3 regions of the Cytobacillus sp. genome follow, and region 1 is predicted to be linked to each of the others. Evidence: riboswitches for the same ligand, from Rfam matches in the RefSeq annotation. Region 1 holds a riboswitch; each other region holds the start of a gene.
The links. Region 1 has a riboswitch for thiamine pyrophosphate ahead of thiW (energy coupling factor transporter S component ThiW). Riboswitches for the same ligand answer to the same signal wherever they lie in the genome.
Positions count from the first base shown of each region.

Region 2: linked by a shared signal. The riboswitch ahead of ACEQ1T_RS23295 (YkoF family thiamine/hydroxymethylpyrimidine-binding protein) and the one ahead of thiW (energy coupling factor transporter S component ThiW) in region 1 are both predicted to bind thiamine pyrophosphate.
Region 3: linked by a shared signal. The riboswitch ahead of ACEQ1T_RS07695 (ABC transporter substrate-binding protein) and the one ahead of thiW (energy coupling factor transporter S component ThiW) in region 1 are both predicted to bind thiamine pyrophosphate.

Region 1 covers NZ_CAXQGS010000076.1:39,418-47,336, forward strand. The annotation lists gene ACEQ1T_RS14605 (sugar phosphate isomerase/epimerase) at 1-453, opposite strand, end outside; gene ACEQ1T_RS14610 (DUF1287 domain-containing protein) at 559-1,266, shown strand; gene tenA (thiaminase II) at 1,287-1,976, opposite strand; TPP riboswitch at 2,036-2,137, opposite strand; gene thiW (energy coupling factor transporter S component ThiW) at 2,297-2,785, opposite strand; TPP riboswitch at 2,898-3,014, opposite strand; gene ACEQ1T_RS14625 (alpha-hydroxy-acid oxidizing protein) at 3,139-4,248, opposite strand; gene ACEQ1T_RS14630 (PaaI family thioesterase) at 4,437-4,808, shown strand; gene ACEQ1T_RS14635 (TVP38/TMEM64 family protein) at 4,871-5,716, opposite strand; gene ACEQ1T_RS14640 (hypothetical protein) at 5,847-5,984, opposite strand; gene ACEQ1T_RS14645 (DUF2269 family protein) at 6,308-6,799, shown strand; gene ACEQ1T_RS14650 (GNAT family N-acetyltransferase) at 6,878-7,426, shown strand; gene ACEQ1T_RS14655 (TerC family protein) at 7,482-7,919, opposite strand, start outside.
Region 2 covers NZ_CAXQGS010000133.1:11,258-19,176, reverse strand. The annotation lists gene ACEQ1T_RS23310 (long-chain fatty acid--CoA ligase) at 1-565, opposite strand, end outside; gene ACEQ1T_RS23305 (coproporphyrinogen III oxidase) at 715-2,229, opposite strand; gene ACEQ1T_RS23300 (Cof-type HAD-IIB family hydrolase) at 2,479-3,345, opposite strand; TPP riboswitch at 3,575-3,676, shown strand; gene ACEQ1T_RS23295 (YkoF family thiamine/hydroxymethylpyrimidine-binding protein) at 3,998-4,603, shown strand; gene ACEQ1T_RS23290 (ECF transporter S component) at 4,605-5,201, shown strand; gene ACEQ1T_RS23285 (ABC transporter ATP-binding protein) at 5,185-6,885, shown strand; gene ACEQ1T_RS23280 (energy-coupling factor transporter transmembrane protein EcfT) at 6,872-7,651, shown strand; gene ACEQ1T_RS23275 (alpha/beta-type small acid-soluble spore protein) at 7,850-7,919, shown strand, end outside.
Region 3 covers NZ_CAXQGS010000048.1:85,322-93,240, reverse strand. The annotation lists gene ACEQ1T_RS07720 (alpha-glucosidase) at 1-970, opposite strand, end outside; gene treP (PTS system trehalose-specific EIIBC component) at 1,058-2,464, opposite strand; gene tatA (twin-arginine translocase TatA/TatE family subunit) at 2,750-2,923, opposite strand; gene ACEQ1T_RS07705 (NAD-dependent deacylase) at 3,033-3,758, opposite strand; gene ACEQ1T_RS07700 (YkvA family protein) at 3,906-4,319, shown strand; TPP riboswitch at 4,393-4,501, shown strand; gene ACEQ1T_RS07695 (ABC transporter substrate-binding protein) at 4,608-5,612, shown strand; gene ACEQ1T_RS07690 (thiamine-binding protein) at 5,626-5,919, shown strand; gene ACEQ1T_RS07685 (ABC transporter permease) at 5,916-6,683, shown strand; gene ACEQ1T_RS07680 (ABC transporter ATP-binding protein) at 6,680-7,414, shown strand; gene ACEQ1T_RS07675 (TatD family hydrolase) at 7,426-7,919, shown strand, end outside.

The sequences.
Region 1 (7,919 bases):
TCCTGCTGGCGATTGTTTGAATCCCAATTTAGGTTCACACACAATCAAAATCCCATATTTCCTCTGGAGAACACTAAGTTTCTTGAGTCCCTCCTCAATGACCTCTGCCGGATTCCTGCTGGTTTCCTTTTTAAAGTAAGGGAAGTGCACCAATATGTATTCAGCCCTAAGCCGGGACATCCTTTCCACTTCCTCCTCAAACTGAATCCAGGCTTCCTCCGGATTCATACTGATCTTTTCCAGCAAATCATATTTGCTTTGCCCCCGGAAAAGAGGCGAATGAAGACCAAAGCTTTTGTTTGTTTTACCCAGCATTTCAATAAAGCAGCGAAAGGCTTCCTCATCTTGAAATTCGCCTATCTCTATATGCGGCAAATGACGTTTAAAAAGTTCATGAAACAGCTTGCTGTCAGACAAAATGACACTTCCCGATATCCCTATATGATGAGCCATAATATCCCCTCTTTTATGCATCTTTATAACAATCTTATCATATCTTCATGTAACTCATTGGAAAATAATTCCGTCTAATCATTAAAATACATGAGGAGACTTTTTATGATAAAAAAAGTGTTTGCTTTCATAATCGGAATACTGTTCTTATTCATTCTTTTTTTCCGAAATGGAATTATTCTGGATTCCATCGGCATTCATTTCGAAAGTCCTTTTGCAAAGAAAATAGCAGTGCCTTCTGATTATTCACAGGCCGATTCAAATCTAAACGGCATTGCCGATCCGCTAGATATGGTCCTGACAGCCAGAAAAGAAGTAGACCAGCGCACGCCATATAAAAGTGCCTACTATGCGGGAGGCTATCCGCCCGATGGCGAAGGTGTCTGTACAGATGTGATTTGGAGGGGATTCCAGGGGGCTGATGTAACCTTAAAGGATCTTATTGATCAGGATATCGCCGAGAATACGGACTTGTATTCAAGAGTGCAGGGCAAGCCTGATCCGAACATTGATTTTAGAAGGGTGCCAAACCAGAATGTCTTCTTTAGCCGCTTCGCAAAGTCATTAACAACTGAACTGAATCCAGGAGATGGTAAGAACCTTCAGCAATGGCAGCCGGGTGACATTGTGGTTTTCCTTTCTCCTAAATTCAACCATGTGGCAATCATATCTGACAAACGGACGAAAGATGGCATTCCATATGTTATACATAACTCCACACCATTTGCAGCAGAAGTAAAACTATCTTCTTTTAAGACTCCCATTACCGCTCATTACAGATGGGATTTTGAAAAAACGCCTGCACTGCCATAAAGCAGATGCAGGCGTTTTTCTTATCTGACTGCTGCAGGATTGCCCGCCGGCCACTCTTCGCAGGTATAAGACATCTCCCAGAAGCCAAGCTCCAGCTGGCAGCTTTTTCGGAAAGCATCCTTCATTCGCTGCCTTTCTTCCGGTGATGCCGCATCAGCAAGCTCATCCAAACGGTTCCTCATATTCATGGTCACAGCTTCGACCCTTAAATTTGCATAAAAAGAGATCCATGGATAAAACGGATGGTTCTCATCTGGCTCATATTGCTTCATGAGTTCAAGCCCAATCTCCCAATAAGTCCATGGACAAGGCAATAATGCAGCAAGGATCTCACCCATGCCGCCTGTGTGGGCATGATACATCATATGCTTAACATAATGATCAGCTGTTGGAGGGAGCGGATAGCCCTGCAATGCTTCGTAATCCACCCCAATCTGCTGGCAAAAATTATGGTGGGGATGTACTTCGCTGTTCAATACAAATTCTATTTGCTGATTAAAATAAGAAATATCCTTACGCTCTGCAGACTTTGAAATGGCAATCCCATAAATATGCATGAACGCATTCAGATACTCAAAGTCCGCTTTAATGTAATGGGCCAGCGCCTCTTTCGGCACGTCCCCTCTCCCGATACCCTGGACAAACGGGTGCTCAAATATCAGCTGAAACAAATCTTCATTTTCTTTGCGCAGAATCTCTGAAAAAGTCATAAAAAATAGCCTCCTTATTCATTACAGAAGCTGCCGGGGAAAAAGCATGAGGATATATAACGAGGTCCTCACTGCTTCCCTGCGCTGGCATTATCCAGATCAGGTTCCAAGGGACAAAGGAAAAGCTCCTTATCTCAGCCGTAGCGCCCCTAGCAGTTTTCTAACATTCTAATTGTTTTTTACCGATTTTCTAACTTGACGTTTTTCGCTCATAAATTTTGGATTTCGCCCATAACTCTTAAAAATCGCTCATAAAGTCAGATTGCTATGCTGCACTCCGCTTATCTGCTTATTCAACTAGCTTCGCCAGCCCAAAATCATCACATATTCTGAACCAAGTTCTTCTCTTTAACCTTTGCCAAAACCATCCAGCCTATGGACGCACCGGCAATGCTGCTGACCAGGAATGGCGGCACAAAGAAGAATGCCCCAGCTGAGCTCCCCATGAGAACCTTTGCAAAAGGTACTGCAAACAATGCACCAATTAAGCCGGTACCTACCACTTCTCCTACAGCAGCCCATATTTTCCGGCCGAACTTCAAATAAAGCACACCTGCCAAAAACGCACCGATCATGCCTCCTGGAAACGCAAGCAGCGTCCCGAATCCAAGCAAATTACGAAGCAGGCCAATCATAAATGCCACAGCTGCTGCAGGCAGGGGTCCAAGCGTCACCGCTGCCAATACATTCACCGCATGCTGCACCGGATAGGCCTTTGCTATGCCTGCCGGAAACCAGAGCAAATGGGAACCCAGTGTCCCAATTGCCACAAATAAAGCCATCGTAGTTAACAATCGGGTTCTGTTCATCTAAACCTCCTTTCTAAAGGGCCGCCTGATTGCTTATCAGGATGAGAAGTATGTATACAAAAAAGCCAGATTCCCATAAGGACCTGGCTTGGTTTAAGTATATGAATTGACATATAGTCAAATCCTACTTCCCTCCGCTGGCATTAACCAGATCAGGTCCATAAGAGTCAGAAAGCTATAACGCGCTTTCCTCTCAGCCCGCACATTCGGGGCACCCCTAGTAGTTGCATAGATATTTAGTTTGATAAGCTATCTCAAGCTTATCAAATTATTCCGGCACTGTCATCAATCTTTTTGCTTAAATACTTTTTTTGATGCAATGTATTAAGAACTCTTCAATTTATGCTCCGAAACTATCGAACCAGCTGCAGACCCGCTACCTCCTTTAGGCTCCCCACCCCTGCCAGAGAAAGCGATACTTTCGTTTCTTCTATAAAGTTGGCAATCACCTTTTCAACCCCAGCCTGCCCGCCAATGGCCAATCCGTACACATATGGCCGCCCCAGGCAAACTGCGTCGGCTCCTAATGCCAGTGCTTTGACCACATCGGATCCTCGGCGAATGCCGCTGTCAAACAATACTGGAATCCGCCCCTTGACTTCCTTCACGATCGGTCCAAGCGCATCAATCGCTGCAATCACTCCATCAAGCTGCCTTCCGCCATGATTGGAAACGATGATTCCGTCTATCCCTTTTTCAACAGCCAGCCTGGCATCTTCCGGATGGAGAATGCCCTTTAATAGAATCGGCAGACTTGTTTTCTCTTTTAGCCTTGCAATATGCTCCCAGCTCAATGTCGGATGATGGATATTATCAAGGATTCCCTGAACTACATCCCCGTCATGGAGAGAGGCCATAAAGACTGGGTCGCTCTCATAGTTTGCTTTTCCATAGCCAAGCTTTAACGGTGAAAAATTGTTTCTTAGATCCGCTTCCCTCCATCCCATCATCACCGTATCAACAGTTAACACAATGGCTTCATAGCCGGATTCCTCCGCTCGCCGCACCATACTGAACGCAGCATCTTCATAATTGGACCAATATAATTGGAACCATTTTGGGCTCGCGCCTGTTGCATTAGCGATTTCTTCAATGGAATAACTGGATACAGTGCTTTGGATAAAAGGAATTCCAAACGCAGCTGCCGCCCGGGCAGATGCAAGCTCTCCCTCACTGTGTTCAAGGCGCTGCATTCCAATCGGTGCCAGGAAAACTGGATAAGGATACGTTCTTCCATATAAATTCACACTTATATCCGGCACTGAAACATCCCTCAGCATTCTCGGTACAATTGAGTATTTTGCAAAGGATTCTATATTCTTTTTCAGCGTTTCTTCTCCGCCGGCTCCTGATTGGACATAGCCAAATCCGCCAGCTCCCATTACTTTCTCTGCTTCTTCTTCCAGTTCCTTAAATGAAATAGGAAAGTTTTCCGCGAAACTAATATTCTCTACTTTTGCCATATTCCAGCCCCGCCTTTTTTGAATTTATTGAAAATAATAACACTTTTTTGGATTTTAAGAAACCATCTAATAAAATCATAGATTCACAGGAATGCAGCCTTTCCTATATAAATTAGCTGCAATAAGCAGGGATTTAATTAAAAATCGTGAATAAACATTTTAACCTTAATGAAATTGGAGTGTGCAAAATGCTAATCAAACAGCCTTTTGATGAATTTCTGAAATTCCATTACGAAAGAATCAGTGAAAGCAATATGAAAGTGACTTTGCCAATCCAGCCGCTCTTTATTAACAGCGCGGGGCTGGTTCATGGAGGCATCATTTCCACTCTTGCGGATGTAGCGATGGGGAATATTTTCGAGCCGGATGAAAACCAGATGCAATCCGTGGTGACAGCTGATTTAAAGGTCACTTTCCTAAAGGGGGCGACAGGTGAATTTCTTCTCGCCAATGCTCACCTTGTGAAAAGAGGGCGCACCCTTAACCACACAGACTGCCTGATTTATAACGACCGGGATCAGCTGGTTGCCAAAGCATCGGGAATCTTCGCATCTATCTGAGTGATTATCCTATCGTTGCCTGAATAGTTTCACTGACAGCGATAGGAGGAACCATTTAAAGCTTACGGACAATCCTTGTAGTTTCTTTTCTTCTTCTTTTTATAAAAGTGAAATACACTGTAAAATACCCCTATCACAACCGAAACGACTAATAAAAGCTGTGAGCCAGATAAAGATAATGCATTGGCCAATGAAAGAGAGTAAGCCAGCAGCAAGGATGTTGCCATTTTGGAAATAGACGCAATTCCCAGGAACTTTTTAAATGAAACACCACCCATTCCTGCTCCAACACAAATGATCTCATCTGGCAATATCGGAATAACAAACAGCAGCATTAGTATGGTGTTTTCATTTTTCTCCATGTATTTTTGGTATTTGATCAGATGCCGCTCCTTTATAAACCGGGATACAAGCTTTAATCCTCCTATCCTTGCAGTCAAGAACATAACAATAATCCCTGATAGTGTACCTGTGAATCCAAGAAAGGCAGCTGCAGCCGGACCGAAAACGGCACTTCCGGCAGGAAGTGTTACGGCTTCAGGAAGCGGCAAAAGAATGGGCTGTAAAAAGCAAACCAAGAAAAAGATGAACTTGCCCTCGGCTTCATATTCCCTAAGCATTCTCTCGAACCCATATGCATCAGTCAGAACAACTATCTTTGTTAAATAAAAGGTAATAAAAACTATTAACAGCAGACTGAACATATAAATCAGTGCCAGTCTGCTGTATTTCAATCGTGAGAACTTGCCTGCAGCAAAAAAGTAAAAATCCATCACTAATATGGCAGCCATGCCTGCAATCATAACCCATTTATAAACGGGCAAAAGTGTCGGCATTAAATTAAGCAATATATGCGATGCTATTAAAATGATAAGTCCATGAAAACCAACCTCAATTTTTCCATTCATACATTTTCCCCTCTTGCTTTTCTTAACTATAGTGTAGAAAAGAATACAAGGAGGTTAAAGCTCCCTTAGCATTAAAATATTCTAAGGCCAGAGACTTAAATATAAAAAAAGCAGGACTGATCCTGCTTTTTTAATACTCTATCTCATCATAATCCTTAGGCTGCGGAACCGGCTGTTCCCCTTTATATTTTCCAAACTCATTGACAAGTTCCCTCTCTTCCTTTGGGCCTTGTGTCTGTTCTTTATTTTGCTCATCTTTTCTGGTCAATTCACTTGCTCCTTCCTTATAGTTCTCTAAATTAATATGTACCAATCCTTGCATTTCACGCATATATAGAAGGATTTTTCAGGCCCTTTGTAAAATAGGTAAAACATCAATTGAAAGGAAGGACTAATATGTTGAAATCCCATAAAACAAGATTGGATCCTAATGGAAAACTACTGGGTGCATACAACGTGATTAATAAAAGTTAATAAGAAAACTAAGCCCCAAGCCCTATCCCAATTTACTGCTCAAGCTGATAGGGACCGCCTTTTTCCCTTGCTACACTTATAAAGTGATTTAACAAGGAGGGAAAAAGGTTGAAAAAGATGGGAACAAAAGCAGCCAGATGGCTAAAAATTCTTCATATCGTTCTGGCTTCCTTATTTTTCGGAGGGATCATGAGCTCACTCGTTTTGAATTTCAACATGAAGTTAGCTGCTTATGATCAAACATTGGACATGTACCAAAACGTGGTGGCTATCAGCGACTACATTGTGCGCACTGGTGCTGTCGGCACATTACTAGTGGGCATTATTTATGGCTGTTTTACAAATTGGGGGTTTTTCAAGCACAGATGGCTAACAATTAAATGGATTTTATTTATTATCCAAACTATTGTCGGCATTACAATTGTTGATGAATTAATGGTGGAAAATCTGGCCCTGCTTGAAGCAGAAGGCAGTAAGGCGCTGACAAATCCTGTTTTCATAGATAATCATACTGTTCGCCAGTATGCCGTCTACTTTCAAATTGCAGTCACCCTTTTCATTTTTGCAATATCCGTCTTGCGTCCGTGGAAAAAGAAAAGGCAAAAATAAAGCTGGCAGTCCATCCCGACTATCATTTTTAAACCAAGCATTTCAATCATACGCTTAATTAATAAGAAGGAGATTCCCATGGTAAAATTAGAACCTTTTACAGAAAAAGATTTCGATTTGCTCATCAGCTGGATCAGCACACAGGAATTAATGGTTCAGTGGAGCGGTGCCCATTTCAAATTCCCGCTTGATCATGAGCAGCTTGCTAAGTATATAAGCTCAGCGAATCTGGAATCCAGCACGGAATATATCTACAAAGTTATGGCAAACGATGAAATCGTCGGTCATATTTCCCTTGGCAGAGTTGACCGTGTCAACGAAACTGCTAGGATTGGCAAGGTTTTCATCTGCCCCGCAGCACGGGGGAAAGGGTATGCTTCAGAAATGATTCATCAAATCCTGAACTTAGCGTTCCAAGAGCTGAAATTAAATAGAATCAGTCTTGGGGTTTTCGATTTTAACCTGCCTGCTATTAAGATTTACGAGCAGGCAGGTTTCCAAAAAGAAGGACTTCTCAGGCAGACCAATAGAGTTAGAAATGATTATTGGAACTTGATAGAAATGAGCATCCTGAAAGCTGAATGGCAGGCCAGCGCCGGGCTCAGGGGTATTCAATCAAACGTTTGATTGAATTATCCTCTACATAAAAAAAACAGGGCGGATATACTCCGCCCTGCTTGATTTAGCTTGCTTTTTCTTCAGCTGGCACTTCCTGTTTTTCCTTGGAGAGGAACCATCCAGCTAGTGCTATTCCAATTAAGACTACATAGAAAGTAACTTTCCATTCGGTCGACTTGGCAAATCCTTCAGGCAGGATCGCCAGCGCCGGATGGGACATTGTATAGACAGCCAGTTTAACACCAACCCAGCCGACAATACCAAATGCTGCAACCTCAAGTCCTGGCCTCCTGTGAAGCAGATCTACAAAGAGGTTTGCAGCAAAACGCATAATGATCAATCCGATCATACCGCCGGCAAAGATGACAAAGAACTTTCCGCCATCAAGCCCCCCTACATGGCCAAGTCCTGAATCCGGAAGAGCCACGGCCAGAGCGACCGCTGCCAGAATGGAATCTACAGCGAATGCTATATCAGCCAGTTCAACTTTAAAAACTGTCAG
Region 2 (7,919 bases), on a different contig from region 1:
TTGGGTTGCCTGTGGTTGCAGAGGTATAGCACATTCCAGCTGCCGAATTTTCATCCAGATCATCTGGATATTCATATGCACCGCTTGCTTCATTGATAAGCGTCTCATAATGATAAACCGGCGAAAGAGAAGTCTCCGGCAATTCATCTTTATCAGTCATAATAATGAACGCCTTGACCGTCTTCAGTTCATCCTTAACCTTCTCAATTAGGGGTACAATATCAGAATCAATCAGAAGTACCTTATCCTCAGCATGGTTAATTATATAAGTAATATGCTGAGGTGACAGACGTATATTAATCGTATGGAGGACGGCTCCGCTGCATGGAATGGCAAAATAAGCCTCCAGGTGGCGATGATGGTTCCACGCAAGTGTCCCGACCTTGTCCCCTCTTTCCACTCCTATGTTTTGCAGGCTTTCTGCCAGCTTCCTTGTACGTTCTGCAATCTGCTTATATGTAAATCTCTGAATTCCTCCGGCTGTTCTTGAAACAACTGTCTTCCTTGGAAAATACTTTTCAGCACGCTTTATCATTTGCGTCATAGTCAAAGGTGTTTGCATCATCATTACAATTCCCCCTCTTTAGAAAACGCTTACATTTGGATTCAAATAATTCTATGATCTTTATTACCTATTTCATTCTCTTTATTTTCAGGAATTCCTTTAATATTTTTCTAAATTTTCTAAAATATTTACTTTGAAAAAATCCCCGCCTATTCGGCCAGGGATTCGTGTTTATTAAAAAGTTCTTTTAATATTTTCAATTTCTCGTTTGCATAATGCTCAAAACTGTCATTATACGATTTAGGATCTTTCGGGTTTGCAAAATGAGTGATTTTCCCAGTCTGAGGATCAATGAATTTACTGGAGGCCCCGCATCCAAGCCCGATGATTGTCTGCTGTTCTTCCATAATCATGATGTTATAGATGCTTTCCTGATTCGGAAGGGCATAGCCGACATTTTCAAGATTGCCGAGAATATTTTTCTGACGGTAAAGATAATAAGGATGGTAATTATGCCCTCTTGTCCAATCCTCAGCCATGTCCATCATTTTTTCAATTTCTTCCCGCCCGGCAACTTTATATTTTTGCTTGTTCTTCGTCATTTCCGAAGCTCGTTTAAAGGATAAAGTATGAACAGTCAGGGATTCCGGCATTAATTTCTCAGTTTCATCCAAAGTATGCGAAAATTCCGGCACACCTTCTCCAGGAAGTCCGATAATCAGATCCATATTGATGTTATTCATTCCCATATTGCGAGCCAAATGGAACTTATCCACGGTTTCTTCCACTGTATGGTGGCGGCCAATGGCTTTCAGGGTCTCCTGAATATAGGACTGAGGATTGATGCTGATTCGGTCAATATTCCATTTTTTCAGCACCTCAAGCTTTTCAGGTGTGATTGTATCCGGACGGCCAGCTTCCACAGTGACCTCCCGTATGTTTTCTACATCTGGAAAAGAGTCATACATTTCCTCATAAAGCATATCCATCTCTTCCGCCGTAATGCTTGTCGGAGTCCCTCCTCCATAGTAGACAGTAGTAATTTTCACATCATTTTCTTTCAGCCACTCGCCAATTTTGCGCATTTCAAAATGCAGGCCGCCAAGGAACGAGTTAACAGAACCCTGCCTGCCATTAATCGCATATGCAGGAAAAGTGCAGTACGCACATTTTGTCGGGCAGAATGGAATGCCAATATATATACTGACTTCATTTTTTAAGTCATAAAGATCCGGTACGACAGCAAGCTGCCTGTTTACAATATTCTGCATAAGCTGGATTTTTTCATCTGTAATCAAATACTCTTCCTTCAGCTGCTGATGGGCTTCATGGAGAGGTGTCTGATGCTGTATAGCACGGTGAAGCAATTTTGTGGGACGTACCCCAGTCAGAATTCCCCACTTCTGGGTAATGCCTGTCCAGTCCTGCAAAACAGTCAGATATACATGGGATACTGCATTTTTTATTTGTTTGAAATTCTCTTTTTCTGACTCAGCCGGAACGAATTCCTTCTCAAAATTCGCTGAAAGATTCTTTCCATCTTTATCAGAAAGCTCTGCAATGGCCTTAATGTGCTTTCCATGTTCAAGCTGAAAATTAATTGTCAAATCAGCTGCAGCATTCTCACCCATCAACACTGCACATTCTTCAAAAAAGAGGTTCCCGATCAGCCGGAGCGGCCGATGGAACCGTTCATCCTGTATACCTAAAATTGAAATGTTCAAATCGATCACCTTTTTTAGTAAATATATTAAATGTGCCGATGTCTTTTTTTGACGGCAGCTGTAAAGTGTCTATTTTTCATGTTGACAAACTTCTTTTAGTGTACAGAAATGGGGAAACAAGGTCAATATAGGCGGAATGATTCCTAATGGATTGCTTATATTATTTATGGTTCTTCTTCCTTTCTCCTTTGGCAATTTCACAAAGCAAAAAAAGAGCCGATTACCTAATCGAACTCTCTTTCATTGATTTTATTTTAATAGATTCATTTTCTTCAGAAAATCAATTGGATGCTGCTTCCGGAAATGTTCTTTAACCATGTAGCTTACCCCGTTCTGGTTATTGGATCGGGTCAGCCAGTCGGCTGCTTTTTTTACTTCCGCAGGGGCATTTCCCATAGCCACACCGAGACCGGCGGCTTCAATCATTTCCAGGTCATCTGCCGAATCGCCTATAACGACCATTTGGTTTCGGGATATTCCGAGATGTTCACATAAATAAAGCAAACCATTCAGCTTTGAAACTCCGGCAGGAACGATATCCATCCGCAGATCACCCAGCTTAATGACTTCTACATTTTCAAACATGCCCCTAATGGCTGCCTTGGCATCCTCAAGGTCTCCTTTATCTTCAAAATACACTTCAATTTTTGGCGGCGTGACCGGCTCATCTAGAATGGTGTCACTTAATGAATCCACAAATTGCTGCGAGTAAAAAATGGGATCCCCGGTTGTAAAAACCGTTTTAGCAAGCATATTGGTATTTAGCTTGGTTTTGTTGGCAAGGGAATATTTTTCGTGCACCAGCCTGATTTGACAGGTAAAGCCTTCAAGCAGGCGCACGATTTCATACGTTTCATCTTCCTGTATCCTTTTTACATATATCGGCTTTTCCTGAGAAGCTGCAATATAAGCCCCCCTGTGTGTGACCAGTAAAGAATTGATTTTCAATGCTTTGGCCGCTTTTTTCGCGGATGGAAAACTTCTGGATGTGACAAGTGTTACATAAATTCCTTTTTGCTGCACATATTCAATGGCTTCTTTTGTTGATTTATGAAGTCTTCCATTTGATTGGAGTAGTGTTCCGTCAATATTTAAAGCAAGCATTCTGTATATCATCCAATTTGCCCCCCTCTTCTCGGTGTAAAATTGTCCTATTACACTTTTATGAAGGGAAGGATTGGAATAGAACATGACATGGACAATGCAGAAATTTTTTATAGCTTTTCTGTGTTAGTGAAGGCGTTTGTCTGTTTTCATAGATCAAATGATTTAAAGAATTATAAATTAGTCATTTACAATTTGGATGCTCCGTATTAAGATGGAGTCAATAAAAACTGCATATCTTATTTTGCACTAGGGGAGCTTTTTGGCTGAGAAGAACAATCCGTTCTGACTCTTATCACCCGATCTGGATAATACCAGCGTGGGGAAGTGCAGGTGAACGGCTATCATTTCTAGTGTATTGATATCATTCAACTGCATTTCCTTATGGGAATGCAGTTTTTTATTTTCATTAGGCTCTTTTCGTGTAAATTGTTGTTTTTCGCTTATTAATGTTGTCCGTTGATTTCCGCTCCAGGCTGCTGGCTTTCCGCGGGGCGGGCGGTGAGCCTCCTCGACGCTGCGCGTCTGCGGGGTCTCACCTGTCCCGATACTCCCGCAGGAGTCTCGCACATTCCGCTACAATCAACTCAGTAAATCATATACAAAAAGCAACAAACCTTGCGAAAATAGCCTTTCATGAAAACTAAACTAGGAGGATGGAAAGATGCAGGAAAATTTTCTATGCGGAACAAGCGAGATTACAGGGTGCAGGTTTTCAATTTATCCAATGACTGACAGGTTTGTGGATGTAATTTTATCTGCTCTAAAAGAAGTGGATACAAGCAAGGTATGGATGGATACAGATGATGTGAGCACTTGTGTTCGCGGCAGATCCATTCATGTTTTTGATGTGGTCAAAGCTATTTATCTTGAAGCTGCTAAGCATGGTGATCATGTGGTATTTAACGGCACATTTTCAAATGGCTGCCCTGGGGATACTGCCGGAGATGCTTATCTTGCTGAAAATGAAGAGAAGGCGAATGAAAAAAAATCTGCTGGAATCAGCCAGGAAGTCGCTGTACAGTTCGCACTGTATCCGATGGGGATTCCTTCATACATGAACGTCATTATGGAGCAGGTCGAGCTCGCAAAGGATCAGGGAACATTTACTGAAGGTGTCCATTATGCTTCAAGATTAGATGGAGATGCACATGCTGTTTTTAAAACGCTGGAAGATGCATTCCAAAGCTGTAAGAAAAGCGATTCTACTCATATTGTCATGACAGTGAATATGTCTGCGAACAGTCCTTCCAAGAAGGGGGCTGTGTAATATGCTCGAAAAATGGAAACTTCGTGAGGTCATTGTCCTGTCTGTACTCGCTGTTGTGTTTGCAGTTGTATACCTGGTGTTCATGCAATTTGGGAACGTGTTATATGGGATGTTTGGCTTAATCGGCTATGATCTGATTTTTGGCATTTGGTTTATTGTTTCAATCATCGCAGCGTACATAATCAGAAAACCCGGAGCCGCCTTTTTATCGGAAACCGTCGCTGCAGCCATTGAGGTCATGATTGGCAATGCAGTAGGCCCTCGCCTGATTCTTTCAGGCATGATACAGGGGATTGGAGCAGAGGCTGTGTTTGCGGCAACAAAATGGAACAACTACCGGACATGGGTTTTAATTGCTGCCGGCATGGGCTCTTCTGTTACAAGCTTTATTTGGGGCTATTTCATTTCAGGCTATGCAGCCCTCTCACCCGGTTATGTAACTGCCATGTTTTTCGTGAGACTGATTAGCGGCGCTTTGCTTGCCGGATTGCTGGGGAAATGGCTCAGTGAGAGTCTTGCAAAAACTGGTGCATTAAACAGCTTTCCTATAGGAAAAGAGCTGAAAAGGGGAAAATCAGAAAATGGCATTACAGTATAGCCAGCCTCTATTAATAACAGAACAGCTGTCCTTCCGTCATGAAGATGAGAAGAATCCTGTTTTTAAGAATTTGAATTTTAGTCTTTATCCAGGGGAAGCTGTTCTATTATTGGGCCCCAGCGGCTGCGGAAAAAGTACGCTTGCTTTCTGCTTAAATAAATTGTATCCGGAAGCCATTGATGGAGAACTGGAAGGCACCATTTCTTTCAAGGGAAAAATGCTGGAGGAATTCCGGCCTGGTGAAATTAATCGGCACATCGGCATTGTGTTTCAGGATCCAGAAAGCCAGTTTTGCATGACAACAGTTGAAGAAGAGCTGGCATTCGGACTTGAGAATATGAAAACACCTCCTGAAGAAATTGAGAACAAGATTGATGAAGCACTGGAACTTGTTCATCTTCTGCCATTTAAGCATGCCTTAATCCACACCCTTTCGGGGGGACAAAAGCAAAAACTTGCACTCGCATGTGTATTGTCATTAAAACCGGATATCCTGATTTTGGATGAACCGACAGCAAACCTTGACCCGGCTTCAAGCTATGAACTTACCCGCATCATCAAAGAGCTTAAAGAGGAGCAATCCTTATCCCTTCTAATAATTGAGCACAAGCTGGATGATTGGATTGATTTGACCGACCGCTGCTTGGTGCTAAACCGGGATGGCGAAATTTTATTTAATGGAAGCACTGCCGACTGCTTTGATAAGTATGCAGAAGAACTTCTGCTTGAGGGTATCTGGCTGCCAAGCCCGGTAAGAGCCGGCCTATTAGGAAAAAAAGCAGGGATTTACAAAGGGGAAAAACTTCCGTTAACTGATCGGGAATTAATTGCTGGATTTGTAAATCCCTATGCTTCACTTCATATTTTAGATAAAAGGAAGACTATTCATCAAGGCTTTGAAGAACAGATCATCCTAACCGCAGAGAATCTTTCTTTTTATAAAGATGGGAAGGATCTGCTTAAAAATATTAGTTTTTCGGTTAAAAAAGGTGAATTTGTGGCAATAGCCGGTTCAAATGGATCAGGAAAAACAACGCTTTCCAGACTGCTGGCAGGATTATATGCTCCATCCAAAGGCAATATTCTTTTTAATGACCGCTCCCTTTCCCATTGGAAGGAACAAGAGTTAAGGCTAAAATTAGGTTACGTTTTTCAGAATCCCGAGCACCAATTTATTGCAGATTCTGTCTATAATGAAATTGCCTTCAGTTTAAAAATTCAGCGCATACCAGATGCCGATATACAAAAAATGGTTCTAGCTGTTCTGGACCAAGTGAACCTGCTTCAGCATGCTGACATACATCCTTTTTCCTTAAGCCAGGGACAAAAGCGGCGGCTTAGTGTTGCATCAATGCTTGTGAATGAACAGGATTTGCTGCTCCTTGATGAACCGACATTTGGACAGGATGCCAGGACTTCTGCGGAGCTTATGGGGCTTTTGGAAACAAAGATTCAGAGCGGAGGCTCCGTGTTGATGATCACTCATGACATGGAAATCCTGCATTCCTATGCTGATAAAGTGATTATCCTTTCAGATGGAGAGAAAATTTACGAGGGGGTGCCTGATTCATTGTGGAAGGAACATGAGATTATGAAGGTTGCTTCTCTAAAGGCTCCTTACTCAGAAAAACTCAGGAACGAAATGAGGGCTGTGAAAGGGAGGAAAAAGTTTGCTCTTACATGAATTTAACCCAAGCATAAAGGCCCTGACGGTGGTGGTCTGCGTATTGATTTTATCAATTTTCTTTGACCCGGTAACTCCTTTTCTGACCTTAGTGGTGACTGCAGGAGCCACCTTCATTTTCGGTAAGGTTTCTTTCAAAAGATGGATTTTGCTTTTCTCGCCATTTATCTTCATGGCTATAATATATATTTGGTCAGCTCTGATTTTTTCAAAATCTATTGAAGGAGAAACTATCCTATGGACATGGGGAATCTTCACATTGACTGAGGAGGGCTTTCAGCGTGCCCTTTCACTTGGAATGAGGGTTTTAAGTTTTACCTCGCTGTCCCTTCTGTTCATCTTAACCACTAAGCCGACAGAATTCCTGCTCAGTCTCATGCAGCAATGCCGCCTCCCTCCGAAGCTTGCATATGGAATCATGGCAGGCTATCGGTTTCTGCCATTAATGAAAGAAGAGTTTGAAATTATCAGAAGCGCCCACCGGATCAGGGGAGTACCCAAAGCCCGGACACTTTCGGAAAAAATGGCAGAACTTAAGAGGTATTCAGTTCCTCTTCTTGCCGGATCAATCCGTAAAGCTGAAAGAACGGCAATGGCGATGGAATCAAAAGGGTTTACCGGAGATAGAAACCGGGATTTCTATCATAAAATCACTGTTTCCTGGAAGGATTGGGCATATTTCGCCTTTTTTATAATAGCAGTGCTGGCAAGTGCCTATATTTCGTGGCTATTCGGGTTTCTTCAGCTTTATAATGGCGAACTTTAATAGTTGAGTGTTGTCTATGTGCGCATATTTTTTTTCTGTGCACATAGAGCCAATTTATGTGCGTAAAACTTTTTCAAGCCTATTCACAACGCAAAAAATACCTTAATTTACCATACACACCTATGAATAAATCTTATTTTCTCTCCTAAAGCTATGAGTGTAACAATCAAGAAAACTACACCAAAGGAGATGATTTACATGGCAAGAAACAGCAATTCTAATCAGCTTTTAGTATCAGGAGTCAGCCAGGCAATTGATCAAATGAAGT
Region 3 (7,919 bases), on a different contig from region 1:
GACTGTTCCAGCCATCTTCATCCAGCTCATTTTGCCATTTTGTCAGATTTGTTTTTAAGTCACACAGATCAAGCGGTTTAAGATCCCATTTGCCATTTGGCCCGTTATCCAGGCTAACATGTTCAAATTGGAAGACCATATTCAACTCATTGCGTGATTCTCCTGTATATTGCCTGGCCCATTCAGGAGTCACACCGGGCATTTCGCCAACAGTCATAACATTATAATTCGATAAGGCCTTTTCATTCATCTCCCGCAGGTATTCATGAATTCTTGGGCCGTTTCGATAATACTTGCTTCCAGATGCATATTTCTTCCCAGGCTTAGGTTCATCGTCAGGAAGTCCCTCCACTTTGGAGATGAAGTTGACGACATCCATTCTGAATCCATCAATTCCTTTTTCGAGCCACCAAGTCATCATGTCGTATATTTCATTTCTTAATTCCGGATTATCCCAATTTAAATCTGGCTGTTTCTTTGAAAACAGATGCAAATAATATTCTCCTGTATTATCATCAAGCTCCCAGGCGGATCCTCCGAAATTGCTTCCCCAGTTATTCGGCTCTTTTCCATTCCTTCCTTCGCGCCATATATAATAATCCCTGTATGGATTGTCTTTGGATCTCCTGGACTCTGCAAACCAGATATGTTCGTCTGAACTATGGTTTACCACCAGGTCCATAATGAGTTTAATCTCTCTCTTATGCATCTCTCCGAGAAGTACTTCCCAATCTTCCATTGTTCCAAACTCACTCATAATATCCAGATAATCACTGATATCATATCCATTATCATCATTTGGCGATTTATAAACCGGTGAAAGCCAAACCACATCAACCCCAAGCTCTTTCAAATAATCCAGCCTGGAGATGATTCCCTGCAAATCTCCAATTCCATCTTCATTGCTATCCATGAAGCTCCGAGGGTAAATTTGGTAAACTACACTTTCTTTCCACCATTGCTTCTTCATATGGTGACCTCCGATATTTACATTTTTGTGCAAGCCTTATAAAATGGCGATACCACGGAATTATAAAACCCCATGGCATCAACCTTTCTATTCTGCTTTTTTTAATTTCGAGAAAGCTAAAGTCAATACAAACGGTACAACAAGTGCAATACCCATTCCGATAAAGAAAGCACCCCAGTTTTCCGCAAAGATGGAGAAGAATGCCGGCAAGCCTCCTACACCTATTGACGGTGCCTTAACACCATTAATAGTGATGAAGATGCCTGCAATTGCTGACCCAATAATCGCTGCAAAGAACGGGTACTTAAAGCGAAGATTCACCCCAAACATAGCAGGTTCGGTGACTCCAAGCCATGCTGATACGGACGAAGTAAGCGCAAGCCCTTTCAGCTTTTCGTTCCCTTTGCTTAACAGCATCATGGCAAAAGCAGCGGAGCCCTGTGCAATATTAGACAGTGCAACCATCGGCCATAAAAACGTGCCGCCAATGCTGCCGATTAACTGCAGATCAACTGCAAGGAAAGTATGATGCATACCAGTGATAACGAGAGGGGCATATAATCCTCCGTAAATCAAGCCTCCAAGGGCTGGAACGGCATCAAAGATTCCGACAACTCCATTTGTAATCCAGCTGCCAATCGTGAATGTAATCGGTCCAATGGCAATAAAAGAAAGAAAACCAGTGATCAGTAAAGCGATCGGCGCAACAGTCAGAAGCTGAAAAGCATCAGGAATTCTTTTTCGCAGAAATACTTCTATCTTAGCCAATACGTATGAAGCAAATAATACAGGCAATACCTGCCCCTGGTAACCTACCTTTTCAATTTCAAGACCGAATAAATTCCACTTCGGAACTTCTTCAGCTGAACCATAGCCCCATGCATTTAAAAGTTCCGGGTGCACAAGCATCAAACCTAGCACAATACCAAGAAGAGGACTTCCTCCAAACCTGTTTACGGCACTCCAGCCAATCAAACCGGGAAGGAATACGAAAGCAGTATTGGCAATCAGGTTAATGATGCCCGCCAGATCGGCCCAGTTTGTATAAACTTCAACAAACGATTTACCATCGAAGAAAATATCCGGTGCGGTCATAATGTTATTGATTCCCATCAGCAAACCAGCTGTAACGATAGCCGGAAGGATTGGAATAAAAATATCTGCAAGTGTTTTAATTCCGCGCTGCAATGGATTTAAGTTTTCAGCAGCAGCACTTTTTGTTTCTTCTTTAGACGATTCGCCAATTCCTGTCGCATCTGTCATTTCTTTATACACTTTATCAACCAGGCCTTGTCCAATGACAACCTGGAATTGTCCATTTGTGGAAAATGAGCCTTTTACAATATCTATATTTTCGAGTTTTTCTTTATTGACTTTTCCTTCGTCTTTTAACGCAAAACGCAGTCGTGTAACACAATGAGTTGCCGCTGCAATATTATCCCTGCCCCCGATAGCTTCTACAATTTGCTCTGCTGACTCTTTATTTGTAGCCATTCTTCGCTCTCCTCCTGTTACCGTTTTCATATTAAAGAAAAAACAGTTATAAGGTTTTTGTTTATTGTTCTCGAACTTTACAAATATATCCAATTAACAGAACCTGACTTGTATATACATGAACTGTTTACGCTTTCATTCTATCTTGTATATACATGTTAGTCAACCAATTTTTCTTTTCTCTCTTTTATATACCCATTCAATCTCTCTGGATGTCAGAAAATAAAAAAACCGGCTTCGAGACTTAATTGTCTGCAAAGCCGGTTCTAAACCTATTGAATAATCTTATTTCCTTTTATCATCGTCATCATCTTTTGTGAGTTCACGGGTAGATTTCTTAAATTCTTTTAAGGTCTCCCCAAATGCTCTCCCTATTTCAGGAAGTTTTTTAGGACCAAAAATAATAAGAGCCAGAACCAGGATGAGAATTAAACCTGGAATACCGATGTTTGATAACATGCTGAACACTCCTTATATATCATATCGCATGGGCAGTAGCAATCATGTTCATTGTCCATTATAGTAGATTGACTTAAAAAATCATAGCATGGCAGCTTTTTTTATGAATTCACGTTTTTTCACTATTAAAGACTCTATCAAGATCTTCTAATACTTCACCAATTTTGCGGTTATGGATCACTTCATCAGCATAAATATCGAAGTCCGTAGGTTCCAAATTAATTATCACCAGTTTTGCCCCGTTTTGTTTGGCAATCAGCGGAAACTGATTTGCAGGTGTTACATTCAAGGATGATCCCAGAACAATAAAAAGTTCTGCCTTTTCTGTTTCATCCTCTGCGAAATCTAAAGCCTCCTCAGGAAGCATTTCCCCAAACAGAACTACTGAAGGACGGAGCACACCACCGCAATTACATTGGAATTGTCCATGCAAATACCCCTCGCTCGGGAACTCTTTTTTACACTTCTGGCAATGGAGTGTCTGCAAATTCCCATGGAGCTCTGATACTTTTTTACTTCCCGCCAGTCCATGAAATCCATCCACATTCTGGGTGATAATGCTCTTAATAATATCTCTCTTTTCCCAATCTGCTAGAATATAGTGCCCTTTATGGGGATTGCACTCCTTAAGCCCGATTACCCTGTGCCGATAAAATTCAATAAACTCGTTCACATTTTCATTTAATGCTTCTGTACTGGCTATTTTTCCAGGATCTTTCCCATTCCATAAACCATTATTGGCAGACCTGAAATCAGGAAGTCCGCTTTCCGTCGACATTCCTGCTCCAGTTAATATTACTGTATAATTTGATTCCTGAAGCCATTTCTCAAGCATAGATATCAGCCCCCAATAAGGTTTTGTCACAGGTTAAATTTGATTTCCATTTATTTCTCCCGGTGAAATGTTTATGTCATGTCAGGTATGCGGTAAATACTAGATTATAACTGTTTATGCGAATTATCAAATATAGGAGTGATAGCTATGCCTGAAATAGAAACGAAAGATTATAAGGACGGCTATAAAAAATTTTCTGCCAGGGCCAAACGTTATGCGGAAGACCCTGAAAAAACAAAAGTACTGCTAAGAAAGGCTACACTTAAAGCAGATAAAAATAAATCTTCATTAAGTGATATATGGGAAAAGTTTCAGCTTCTGATCGATTTGGTTAAAGCATGGTCTAAAGGCGATTACCGGCATATTTCAAGAAAATCGGTTATCTTTATTATTGCTTCCGTCCTATACTTTGTTTCCCCTATAGACCTTGTTCCTGACTTTTTAATAGGAATGGGAATTTTAGATGATGCAGCAGTACTTGGTTTTGCCGTTAGCCAAATTACAGGTGAACTTGAAAAATTCAAAATCTGGAAAGAAAGCAGGACGATAGAGATGAAATAATTATTTTCTGTCCATTTTGATATTATTTGCTATAATAATGATGGAAAGTATTTATGCTGTCAAAATTAAATAGCAGGAAATGTAGGGGAACCGGTATGCCGGTTGAGACTTCATCATTAAGATGCTGACCCTTTGAACCTGATCTGGCTCATACCAGCGTAGGGAACATATTCTTAAACATACTAAATGTTTTTATATGCGCCCTGGTTTATACCGGGGCGTTTTTATTTTTCAGGGCAGACTATCATTAACTTTCCTTATTACATAAAGGTTTTAGGAGGATTATTTATGAAAAAGTGGATTGCGGCTATCTGTTCACTTCTGTTTCTTTCAGGCTGTGCCGGCAATGGAGCGGATAATCAGACTGGAAGCAAAGATGCAGACAGCAAACAAGATTTGAAAAAAGTTACTGTTGTATTGGATTGGACACCCAATACCAATCATACCGGCTTATATGCCGCAAAGGACAAAGGATATTTTAAAGAAGAAGGGCTCGATGTCGAAATTATAATGCCAGGTGAAGCAGGTGCAGATCAATTGACTGCATCAGGCAAGGCTGATTTCGGTGTCAGCTATCAGGAAAGCATCACGGAAGCCCGTGTACAGGGAGTTCCCCTTGTATCGATAGCAGCTGTAATACAGCATAATACTTCCGGTTTTGCATCCCCTGCTGAAAAAAACATTAAATCGCCGAAAGACTTTGAAGGAAAAACTTATGGCGGCTGGGGAGCTCCTGTAGAAAAATCTGTAATAGATTCCCTAATGAAGAAGGAAAACGTCAATGTTGATAATGTCTCAATTGTTAACATGGGAGATGCTGACTTTTTCACAGCTGTTAAAAGAGATATAGACTTCGCATGGATTTATTACGGATGGACAGGTGTAGAAGCAGAACTTCGGGGGGAAAAGATTAATATGGTCTACCTTACCGACTACTCAGAAAAACTGGATTACTACACGCCCGTTCTCGCAACCAGCGAAAAAATGATTGCAGATGACCCGGATACTGTCAAAGCATTTGTAAAAGCAGCATCCAGAGGTTATGAATTTGCAATCGATCAGCCTGGCGAAGCAGCAGATATTTTGTTAAAAAATGCTCCGGACCTTGACAGCGAATTGGTAAAAGAGAGCCAGGAATGGCTATCCCCCCGCTATCAGGATGATGCTCCAAGATGGGGTGAACAAAAGCTTGCAGTCTGGGAAAACTATGCAGACTGGATGCATGATAATGGTCTATTAGATAAAGAATTAGATGCCGGCAAAGCATTTACAAATGACTTCCTGCCGGAATAAGGAGAGTTCAAATATGGCAAACGCACTTGTAAGCATTCAGATCATACCGAAAACAAAAGATGGGGAAAATGTTATACCTTACGTTGATGAAGCAATTAATGTTATTCAGCAATCTGGTGTTAAGCACGAGGTGCATCCCCTAGAAACCACGATGGAAGGCGATTTAGACCATTTATTAAAAATCATAGCCGATATGAACAGAAAAATGATTGAAAAAGGAAGCAGCAATGTAATTTCACAGGTTAAGGTTCTATATCAGCCGGACGGTATTGAAATGAGTGATTTAACGGAGAAATACCGTTCATGATAAATGTATTCAGAAAAGGATGGAGGCCGGCTGCGGTTCTCCTTCTTTTATTCATTCTTTGGGAATTGGCAGTAAATCTGGCAGAAGTTCCTGCATGGCTCCTGCCTCCGCCGACAGATATCGTTCATGAAGCGATTTCGGGGCTGGAGGGCTTCCGCCTTCATCTTCAATCGACAGTCATGCTTTCCCTATTGGGATTTCTCATTGGCGCCGTCATAGGATTACTCACAGCTGTTATTCTGCACTTATTGCCTTTTATAAGGGAGTCGGTTTACCCTCTCCTCATACTTTCACAGAATGTGCCTATAATTGTACTGGCTCCTTTGCTGGTTGTATGGTTTGGTTTCGGGATACTTCCAAAGCTGATTGTCATCACGCTGGTTTGTTTCTTCCCCATTACAGTTGCTGCATTGGACGGCTTTCGCCAAACCCCCGGAGAACTTAGGCATTATATGCTGATGGCAGGTGCCAGCAAAGGTCAGCTTTTTTGGAAGCTGGAGCTTCCCTATTCCCTTCCTTCTTTATTTTCAGGGCTAAAAATCTCCGCAACCTATAGTGTGATGGGTGCTGTAATATCCGAATGGCTCGGAGCTAAAGCAGGAATAGGTGTTTATATGACTTTAGCCTCTTCTTCATTTAGGACGGACCGTGTTTTTGTTGCCATTTTTACCATTATGCTGTTAAGCTTGCTGTTTTTTGGAGGAATATTACTGGCTGAACGTTTGCTGATTAAATGGAAGTCACGGGAGAGTGCCAGGAAATGATACAATTATCAGTTAATCATTTAACCAAAAGTTTTGATTCAAATCAGGTTTTAGACAATTTAAGTTTTCATATAAATGAAGGGGAATTTGTTTCGATTTTAGGCCCTTCAGGGAGCGGCAAGAGTACCCTTTTCAACCTCATTGGCGGGATGCTCCTGCCTGACGAAGGGTCCATAACGCTTGGGAATGTGAAGATCAACGGCAAACGCGGTTCAATAAGCTATATGCCCCAGACACCTTCCCTGATGCCATGGAGAACCATTCTTCAAAACGTTCTGCTTGGCCAGGAGCTAATGGGTAAATCCGATTCGGAAACGGCAAAAAAGATGCTTCAAAAAGCTGGTCTCGGTGACTATGAAAATGCATATCCTCATGAATTATCAGGGGGGATGAAGCAAAGGGCTGCCTTTATCCGGGCATTATTAAGCCCGCAGCCAATCATTTTGCTGGATGAACCTTTTTCTGCTTTAGATGAACTTACCCGCCATGATATGCAAAAATGGCTTCTTGATATTTGGAATGAGCATAAACCCACAATTCTGTTCGTAACTCACAATATTGAAGAAGCCATTTACCTTTCTGACCGAATTTTAGTACTTAGCAGCAAGCCTGCTAAAGTAATAAATGAATATAAAGTACCCTTTAACAGGCCAAGAATGGAGGAACTTTTTCTCAATGAGAATTTCCTTGCCTGCAAAAGAAGCATCCATCATGCGCTGAAAAATCATTAGGAGGCAACAGCATGGATAAGTATATTGATGCCCATATTCATCTTGATAAGTACAGCAATATTGATTTAGAGAAAATGTTTCATGAGCTGCCGTTTCAGCTTTCACTTGTAACAGTTTCAAGCGATTTAGCATCCTGCAAAAGAAATCTTGCTCTTGCAGAAATTTATCCCTTTGTTAAACCTGCCTTTGGTTTTCACCCTGAACAGGTTCTCCCCAGTGATCATGATATTTCAGAGCTTTTCAGCTGGATAAAGGTTCACAGAGAGCAGATGGCTGCTGTTGGCGAGGTTGGCCTCCCATACTATTTAAGGTCTGATGGAAGCAAGCATCATGGCGGATATATTGAACTTCTCGAAGAATTCATTAAGCTCGCTAAAAGGTGGGATAAGCCCATTGCCCTCCATGCAATTTATGATGATGCACCGATTGTGTGCAATTTATTGGAAAAGCATTCGATTAAAAAAGCTCATTTTCACTGGTTTAAAGGTAACACCGCAGCCGTAAG